Regions from separate parts of the Fodinicola feengrottensis genome, predicted to be linked through region 1. Evidence: predicted binding sites of a transcription regulator. Region 1 holds the regulator's gene; the other holds the start of a gene.
The links. The regulator HspR, encoded in region 1, represses chaperone genes until heat shock. The targets are predictions, from matches to a motif close to ANNTGAGTNNNNNNNACTCANNT.
Positions count from the first base shown of each region.

Region 2: a site for HspR is predicted at 2,705-2,727, ahead of lon (endopeptidase La). Genes of this name have one in related genera too.

Region 1 covers NZ_BAAANY010000009.1:594,771-599,509, forward strand. The annotation lists gene dnaK (molecular chaperone DnaK) at 1-884, shown strand, start outside; gene grpE (nucleotide exchange factor GrpE) at 881-1,579, shown strand; gene dnaJ (molecular chaperone DnaJ) at 1,610-2,779, shown strand; gene ABD301_RS15340 (heat shock protein transcriptional repressor HspR) at 2,772-3,197, shown strand; gene ABD301_RS15345 (hypothetical protein) at 3,245-3,427, shown strand; gene ABD301_RS15350 (hypothetical protein) at 3,458-4,531, opposite strand; gene ABD301_RS15355 (hypothetical protein) at 4,503-4,739, opposite strand, start outside.
Region 2 covers NZ_BAAANY010000019.1:171,487-176,225, reverse strand. The annotation lists gene ABD301_RS23760 (hypothetical protein) at 1-205, shown strand, start outside; gene lon (endopeptidase La) at 262-2,664, opposite strand; gene ABD301_RS23750 (MFS transporter) at 2,864-4,024, shown strand; gene ABD301_RS23745 (MFS transporter) at 4,119-4,739, shown strand, end outside.

The DNA.
Region 1 (4,739 bases):
AGGAGCCGAACAAGGGCGTCAACCCCGACGAGGTCGTCGCGGTCGGCGCGGTCCTGCAGGCCGGTGTGCTGCGCGGCGAGGTCAAGGACGTGCTGCTGCTCGATGTCACCCCGCTGTCGCTGGGCATCGAGACCAAGGGCGGCCTGATGACCAAGCTGATCGAGCGCAACACCACGATCCCGACGAAGAAGTCCGAGGTCTTCACCACCGCTGACGACAACCAGCCCAGCGTGCAGATCCAGGTCTATCAGGGCGAGCGGGAAATGGCGGCGTACAACAAGAAGCTCGGCATGTTCGAGCTGACCGGGCTGCCGCCGGCACCGCGTGGAGTGCCGCAGATCGAGGTCACCTTCGACATTGACGCCAACGGCCTTGTGCACGTCAACGCCAAGGATCTGGGTACGGGCCGCGAGCAGTCGATGACGATCACCGGCGGCTCCGCGCTGCCCAAGGACGACATCGAGCGGATGATGCGGGACGCCGAGGCGCACGCCGAGGAGGACAAGAAGCGGCGCGATGACGCGGAAACCCGCAACCTCGCCGAGTCTTTGCAGTATCAGACCGAGAAGTTCCTGGCCGAGAACGGCGACAAGATCCCTGAGGACAAGAAGACCGAGATCGGCGAGGCGCTCGGCGACCTGCGGTCCGCGCTCGGTGGTTCGGACCTGGACGTTATCAAGGCCGCGCAGGAAAAACTGGCCAAGGCCAGCCAGGAGGCCGGGGCGGCGATGTATGCCAACACCCAGGCTTCGGCTGGCTCCGCGGACGCCGGCGCTGGTGACTCCAGCTCGCAGTCGGCGACCGGTCAGGGTGGCGGCACCGCGCAGTCCGCGGATGACGTGGTGGACGCCGAGATCGTGGATGAGGACGACAAGAAGTCATGACGCCACAGCAGGGGCGCGATCCCGACCAGGAGGAACCCCGCGTCGTGATCCGAGACCGCCGGCGGATCGATCCGGAAACGGGTCAACCCCGCCGGCCCTCGCCCGGCCCCCAGGCTGCGGCGGAGCCGGCGCCAGCCGAGGAATCACCGGCTGGCGGTGCGGTCGAGGACGTGGTGAGTTCGGCCGAGGTGGAGGCAGTGCAAAAGCAGTTGGATGAGCGTACGACCGACTTGCAGCGGGTGACCGCTGAGTATGCGAACTATCGCCGCCGGGTGGACCGGGACAAGTCGGTGGCCGCCGAGTTGGCGACCGCGGCGCTGATCACCGCGCTGTTGCCGGTGATCGACGACATTGACCGGGCCCGCGAGCACGGCGACCTGTCCGGCGCTTTCGCCGCTGTCGCGGAGAAACTCCAGGGCACCCTGGGCAAGGTCGGGCTCACCGCGTTTGGTGAGAAGGGTGATGCCTTTGATCCGAACCGGCACGAGGCGGTCATGCACGCGGAGCCGAGCGACGTTTCCGAGCCGACCTGCGTCAGGGTGTTCCAGCCGGGCTATTTGCTCGGTGAGCGGCTGATCCGGCCGGCGATGGTGGCGGTTTCGGACCCCGCTGGGCCGGCCGCCGCACCAACTGACCCGGTCGCCGGGCCACCGCCGGCCGAAGAGCCGGTTGCCGCGCCGACCGACAGCGAGTAGAGACGAAAACATGGAGAGGAGGGGCGCCCGGTGAGTGCGAGGGACTGGCTGGAAAAGGACTTCTACAAGGCGCTGGGCGTCTCGAAAAAAGCTAGCCAGGACGAGATCAAAAAGGCATACCGTACGCTCGCCCGCGACCTGCACCCGGACAAGAACCCCGGCAACGCCGAGGCCGAGCGCAAGTTCAAAGAGGTCTCCGAGGCGAATGGTGTGCTCTCCGATGTCGCCAAACGCAAGGAATACGACGAGGCGCGGTCGCTTTTCGGTGCCGGTGCTTTCCGCCGACAGGCCGGCGACACCGGTGCTGGCGGCGTGCCTTTCGACCTCTCTGACCTGTTGCGCGGTGCCGGCCAGAGTCCCGGTCCGAGCACCGGGCCGGCCGGTGGCCTCGGTGACCTCTTCGGTTCGGTTTTTGGTGGTGGGGGCCGGGCATCTGGCCCCAACCGGGGCGGTGACATCGAGGCCGAGGCCACGTTGAATTTCGACGAGGCCGCGCATGGCGTCACTTTGCCGCTGACGCTGAACTCCCCGGGCACCTGCGACACCTGCCACGGATCGGGCTCGAAACCGGGCACCGCGCCGCGGACGTGTCCGGTCTGTCACGGCAGTGGCCTGGTCAGTCGTGATCAGGGCTCGTTCAGTTTTTCTGAGCCATGCCGCGAATGTCAGGGCGCCGGCACGGTGGTGGACGAGAAATGCCCCTCCTGCCGGGGAACCGGTGGCGTCACCAAGACGCGGACTCTGAACGTACGCATCCCGCCGGGTGTCACCGATGGGCAGCGGATCCGGATCCGCGGCAAGGGCATGCCCGGCCGCCGCGGCGGTCCTCCTGGCGACCTTTTCGTCATCGCACACGTCCGCAAGCACGAGCTTTTTGGGCGTAACGGTGACGATCTGACGCTGCGCGTGCCGGTCACCTTTCCGGAGGCAGCGGTCGGCACCTCCATCCGGGTGCCGACCCTGGATGGCGCGGTCACCGTCAAGGTGCCCGCCGGCACCCCCAGCGGCCGGACCTTGCGGGTGCGTGGCCGTGGAGTTTCCAAGCCCAAAGGCGGCATTGGCGACCTGCTGATCACGATCGACGTGGTCGTACCGAAAAACCTCTCCGAGGACGCGCAGACCGCGCTGAAGGCGTATGCCGAGCTGGTCGACGAGAACCCACGCGCCGACCTGGAGCGAGAGGTGGGTCGCCATGGTTGATGATGTCATCGGCGTACCGGAAGACGCCAAGGTCTTCGTGATCTCGGTGGCCGCCCAGTTGTCCGGTATGCACCCGCAGACCCTCCGCCAGTACGACCGACTTGGGCTCGTGCAGCCCGGCCGGACGGCTGGCGGAGGCCGCCGCTACAGCACCCGCGATGTGGCGCTGTTGCGGTCGATTTCGCGGCTGTCACAGGAAGACGGCGTCAACCTCGCCGGCATCAAGCGGATCATCGACCTGGAGAACCAGGTCGTCGCACTGCAGGAACGAGTGCATGAGCTTGTCGCCGACCTGGAAGCCGCGCACCGCCACGTCGCCGAGGTCCAGGCCGCGGTGCACGCGTCGTACCGTCGCGACCTCGTCCCGATGAGCCAGAACGCGCTGGTCGTCTGGAAACCGAAGAAACGCGGCCGGTGAAGGTGACCACTGCCAGCGTTTTCGTTTGCCACACGTATGCTGGAACCATGACCAGCAGGGAAAAATTGTTGAACCTTGTCCAGGGACTGAACGACGCGCAGGTGGATGAGCTGCTGATCGTGGCCACCAACCGATTCCCCATCCCGAATGCGCACGGCGTGGTCGCCGACACCGGTCGTCACGATGCCTCGTGGCGTGCTGAGGAGCTCTTCCAGGACGGTTCTCGCTAACCGCCTTCCGCAAAGTAAAAGTCCGGCTGCTCAGCGGGTCGGGCGGTGTGGTCTCGGCGGGTAGCGTGGGTGGGGTGCGGGTGTTGGTGGGCGCGCGATGGCCGCGGGGGTTGAGGCGTACGTTTTGTCGCGGGTGTGGACCGCGTGTTGGTAGAGCTCTTCGAGGTTTGCGTGGGTCTGTAGTCCCTCGAGTTGTTCTGGTTGTGCCGGTGCTGTGGGGAATGTCATGTAGTCGTCGGCTTGCCGGTCGGTGAGCGGCCCGGTGAATGCGTTCAGTGGCTGGGATTTCTGTCCCGCGGCCGCTTCGGCGGCGGTGAGCGGTGCGTGGGTGAATCCGGCGTACGTGATGTCGTCACGGGTCGTGTGGCCGTTGCCCAGCGCGGCCGGTCGTTCGTTTTCGAACCAGGTCTGCCGCTCGTACGGCGCCGTATTGATCACCGCCACCGGTCCACCGGCCTCCCGCGCATACTGCGCCGAAAGCCCCTCCTTCCACACCAACGCCGCGAATTTCTTCAAGTCGGCCCGGCCATGAGCGCCGCGAATTCGCTCGGCCAACTCTGGTCGCGATGCTGCCATGGAGTCCAGATAGGGCTGCAGCGGCTTGGTCAACTTGGTGTCCCATAAATTCAGCCGGTCGATAGTTGCCGCGTCGCCAAGGCGCTCCAACGTTGTTGCCGGGTATTCCTGGGCCTGCAGATGATCGACAGCCCGTTCTGCGATCGCTCGTGAGGGAACCAGGCGTTCTGTGCTACCTGGCTGCTGCGGGTCGCATACGAAACCACCGTAGAAAAATCGCATTCCCGTTGCGGCGAATGGTAGCCAGCTGCCGTCATCGGTACGGTAGGAAGCCAAGTCGAAACCTGGCTGCCCTTCTTGGACGGTGGCCACGCAGTGCGCCAGGTATCCCAGCAGCTCCGGCACATTCCGTACGTGAATGCCTCGAGCCTGCAGCTCCGCGATTGCCTGTGCCAGTCTTTGTGGGACTGGTGGCTCGACCGTTTGTTGATTTTCAACTGCTAGAACTTCATCGCGGAGCTGCTGAAGGCTGGGGATTGTCGCTCTTGGTCTTGCGGGGTCAGCCACGGCGATCACCAGGTCGCACATCCAAGCCGATCGAAAAATATGCGTCTTCGTCAGCGAACAGCGGGCCGTACTGGCCGGCGACGAGCCTGATGATCCCGTTCGTTCGCTGCCAACCTGCTATGGCACCGGGAAAATCCACATCCAGAGGTTGCTCGGTTTCGTTACCTGACACGGCGACAGGACCAATTTCTGGCGCACCCAGCAGTGCCGCGATTCGGTGGGCGTACTC
Region 2 (4,739 bases), on a different contig from region 1:
CGTCGAAGAAAAACTCGACGACGCGCCTGCGGTTGTGGTGTCCATCACGAAAAAAGCCCTCCTCACCGAGGGCGTGGCCACGGTGCTGCCCGAGCCGGCACCGGCGCCCCAGCCGGACACCAGTCAGCCGCGTACGCGGGTACGCAAGCCCCGGCCGCGGAAGGAATCCGAACCGCGGACTGTCTCTCTCATTCGCTCGGCATAAAAAAACAAAGAGAAAGAGCCGGCGCCCACGGGGCACCGGCTCTTTCTCTTTGTCAGTTATGCGACGAGAAATTTGGCGTTGGATTCAGCGGGAGTAAGCGCCGTCAACAGAACTTCCCGTACGTCGCTGACCGGAATGACAGTCAGGTCGGAACGGACCTCCTCAGGCACGTCATCGAGATCGGGCTCGTTGCGAGCCGGGATCAGTACGGTGGTGATGCCCGCCCGGTGCGCGGCCAGCAACTTCTGTTTGACGCCACCAATCGGCAGCACCCGGCCGGTCAGGGACACCTCACCGGTCATCGCGACATCGGACCGTACCGGCCGACCGGACAGCAGCGACGCCAACGCGGTCGTCATGGTGACACCCGCTGACGGACCGTCCTTGGGCACCGCGCCCGCTGGTACGTGCAGGTGCACGCCCCGGTGGGCCAGGTCGCCGACCGGCAGCTCCAGCTCGGCGCCATGCGAGCGCAGGTAAGACAGCGCGATCTGCGCCGACTCCTTCATCACGTCACCCAGCTGACCGGTCAGGATCACACCTTCGGACCCGGTCTCCGGATCGGCCAGCGACGCCTCGATGAACAGCACGTCACCGCCCGCACCGGTCACCGCGAGCCCGGTGGCCACGCCCGGCAGGGACGTACGCTCCGCCGACTCCGGCGTGTGCCGCGGCCGGCCGACGAAGTCGCGCAGGTCGTCGACGCCCACCTTGACCGGCGTCTGCAGCTCTTCGGTAGCCAGTTTCGTGGTCACCTTGCGCAGCACCCGGCCGATGGCCCGCTCGAGGTTTCGTACGCCCGCCTCACGGGTGTACTCGGCCGCCAGCTTGCCCATCGCCTCGTCCGTGATGGTCACGTCCTGCGCGGTCAGGCCGGCCCGGTCCAGCTGCCGGGGCAGCAGGTGGTCGCGGCCGATGGTGACCTTCTCGGCCTCGGTGTAGCCGTCCAGGCTGACCAGCTCCATCCGGTCCAGCAGCGGCGCCGGGATGGAGTCGAGCACGTTGGCGGTGGCCAGGAACATCACGTCGGACAGGTCCAGCTCGATCTCCAGGTAGTGGTCCCGGAACGTGTGGTTCTGCGCCGGGTCCAGCACCTCCAGCAGGGCCGCCGTCGGGTCGCCGCGGTAGTCCGAGCCGACCTTGTCGACCTCGTCCAGCAGCACGACCGGGTTCATCGAACCGGATTCCTTGATCGCTCGTACGATCCGGCCGGGCAACGCGCCGACGTACGTGCGCCGGTGGCCACGGATCTCCGCCTCGTCGCGGATGCCGCCGAGGGCGACCCGGACGAAGTTGCGGCCCATCGCGCGGGCCACCGACTCACCCAGCGAGGTCTTGCCGACACCGGGCGGTCCGACCAGCGCCAACACCGCGCCGGATCGGCGGCCGCCGACCACCCCGAGGCCCTTTTCGGCCCGGCGGGCTCGTACGGCCAGGTGCTCGATGATCCGGTCCTTCACGTCATCCAGGCCCGCGTGGTCGGCGTCGAGCACCGCCCGTGCGCCGGGGATGTCGTAGCTGTCCTCGGTACGGGTGTTCCATGGCAGCTCCAGCACGGTGTCCAGCCAGGTCCGGATCCAGCCGACCTCGGGGGACTGCTCGGACGTACGCTCCAGCTTGTCGACCTCGGCGAGCGCGGCCTCCTTGACCTTCTCGGGCAGGTCGGCCTCTTCGACCTTGGCGCGGTAGTCCTGCTCCTCGGTCGCGGGCTTGCCGGACAGCTCGCCCAACTCCTTGCGGATCGCCGCCAGCTGCTGGCGCAGCAGGAACTCCCGCTGCTGCTTGTCCATGCCTTCCTGGACGTCCTTGCGGATGGTCTCGTTCACATCGAGCTCGGCAAGGTGCTCACGCGCCCAGCCCAGCGCGGTCTGCAGCCGCTCGGCCACGTCAGTGGTCTCCAGCAGCTGCTTCTTCTGGTCGTTGTCCAGGTATGACGCGTAACCGGACAGATCCGACAGGGCCGACGGGTCGTCCATCTTCTGGACCGAGTCGACCATCTGCCACGCCTGCCGCTGCTGCAGGATCGAGGCGATGACCGCCTTGTAGTCGCGGATCGTGTCCTTGCTGACCTCGTCAGCTCCGGTCTCTTCGACGACCTCCGCCTGCACCCACAAAGCGGCGCCCGGACCGGTCGTACCAGCGCCAATACGCGCGCGTGCGGTCGTACGAATGACCGCCGCCTTGCCGCCGCCGGGCAGCCGCCCGATCTGTTCGATGGTGCCCAGCGCGCCGATCGCGCCGTAGTCCCCGTCGAGCCGGGGGACCAGCAGCACCTGCGCGCCGCTGTCGGTGTTCGACCGGATCCCTGGCGTACGGACACCGTTTTCCCTGGTCCCGACCTGGGCTGCCTCGATGGCCGTGCGCGTGTCGGCGTCCGCGAGGTCGAGGGGCACCACCATCTGCGGCAGCACTACCTCGTCATCCAACGGCAGGACCGGCACGATCACTGTCTGACTCATGTGTCACGCCTCTCGTATGTGCATCTCGGACGCCCCAGAAAACTGAGTCGTACTGACGCAACTGTTGTGATGCCGTTGGTGTTCCCTCGACCTTGTTCGCTCTGAGCGATCACGGTTAGGCTGGTACGCAGAATCGGGCTAACGACGCGCTGGGTGGCTGGGCAGGTGCGTCTCCTCGACGTGACTCGATGGAGACGCGATGTCTTACCGTGCCCTCGCGCGTACGGTCAGCCCGGGCTTCTTCGCCCTTGGCTTCCTCGGCCGGCTGCCGTACGCGATGGCCCCGCTGGCCACCCTTGTCCTGTTGGTCGACGCGACCGGCAGCTACACGTTCGCTGGGCTGGCCAGCGCCGCCCAGAGCATCGCGATCGCGGTCGCGGGGCCCGCCGTGGGCGCGCTCGCCGACCGGTTCGGCCACCGGCTGGTCGGTGTCGTCACCGCGGTGGGGAACGCGTTTGCCCTGGTGGGACTGGTGGTCGCTGCTGGGATGGACCGGCCAGCGATGCTGCTGGCCGCGACCTTAGCCGGTCTGTTGCAACCGCAGGTCGGGCCGCTCGTACGGGTGCAGTGGCGGCGGTTGCTGGGGAGCGACCCGCTGATGCAGGCCGCGCTGTCGTACGAGGCGGCCGCCGACGAGATCGCCTTCGTCGCCGGGCCTGCCGCGGTCGGCCTGCTGGCGCCGCTCGGCCCGGCCGTACCGGCGGTGGTGATGGCCGCGATGCTGGTCGTCGCGTCGCTGCCCTTCGCGCTGTTCTTCGCCACCCGTGAGCCAAACCGGCAAGCGCCGACCGGTCCGAGACCGGCTCTACCGCGGTGGCCGATGATCGCCCTGTTCCTCGCGATGGCCGCGATGGGGGCGATTCTCGGTGCCATCCAGACCGGCGTCACCGCGTACGCGACCAGCGCCGCCGGCCTGCTCTATGCCGAACTGGGCATCGGCAGCGCGCTCGCCGGGGTGGCCTGCGGGTGGCTGCCGGCGACTTTCGGCTGGTGGCGGCGGTACGTCGTGTTCGCCGCCACCCTGCTGGCCGGGATGACCACGTTGGCTGCTGGCGTACCGGTGCCGATCGCGATCGCCGTCGCCGGCGTGACGGTCGCGCCGTACATGATCAGCCTCTACGCCCTGACCGACCACATCGCGCCGCCGAGCCGGGCCGCGGTCGCCATGACCATCCTGTGCGCTGGCGGCCCGCTCGGCTCCGCGGTCGGCCGTGCGGTGGCCGGCCGGCTCGCTGACACGTACGGCAGCGTCGGCGCCTTCGCGGTCGCCCCGGCAGCCGCTGGCCTGGCGTTGGCGCTGGCTGTCGTGGTGGTGGTTCGCCGCGCGCGCCAAGAAAAAGCTCAGAACCGCCTGCGGTGAAAGGCGATCGACGCACTGGCCATGGGTGGCTAAGGTGCGCGGCATGACCTTTGGTTGACCTCGGTTTCCGGTAGCCGCGAAACCCCTGATCAGGATGGCGATCGGGTGGGCGTTTCTGGGCGACGTCGTGCCCTTGTACGCGCTCTATGCGTTGCTTTTCGCCGCCCACGGCCTGTCCGACGCGCAGATCTCCGTGCTTTTCGGGATGTGGTCGGCGGTCGGCATCCTCGCCGAGGTGCCGACCGGCGCGCTCGCGGACCGGTTCTCCCGCCGCGGCGCGCTGGTCGTGGCCGGGATGCTGCAGGCCGCCGGCTACGCCCTGTGGGTTGCTTTTCCTTCTTTTCCAGCGTTCGCGGCCGGTTTCGTGCTGTGGGGCCTGGCCGGCTCACTGGTTTCCGGGACTTTCGAGGCGCTGCTCTACGACGGGCTCGCCACGGTCGACGCCGAAGCGCTGTTCGCGCGCGTACTTGGCTGGGTACGGGCCGTCGGGTTGATCGCGCAGCTGCCGGCCGCGCTCGCGACCACGGCGCTCTACGCGTGGGGCGGCTTCCCGCTGGTGGGGTGGGTCAGCGTCGGCTGCTGCCTCGGCACTTCGGTGGTGGCATCCCGGCTTCCCGAAGCCCCTCGAACAGCAGCCGACGAGCCTGAGCCGGCCACCGTCAAGCCGTCCGTGACTGGGTCGTACGTGGCGACCTTGCGCGCCGGTCTCGTCGAG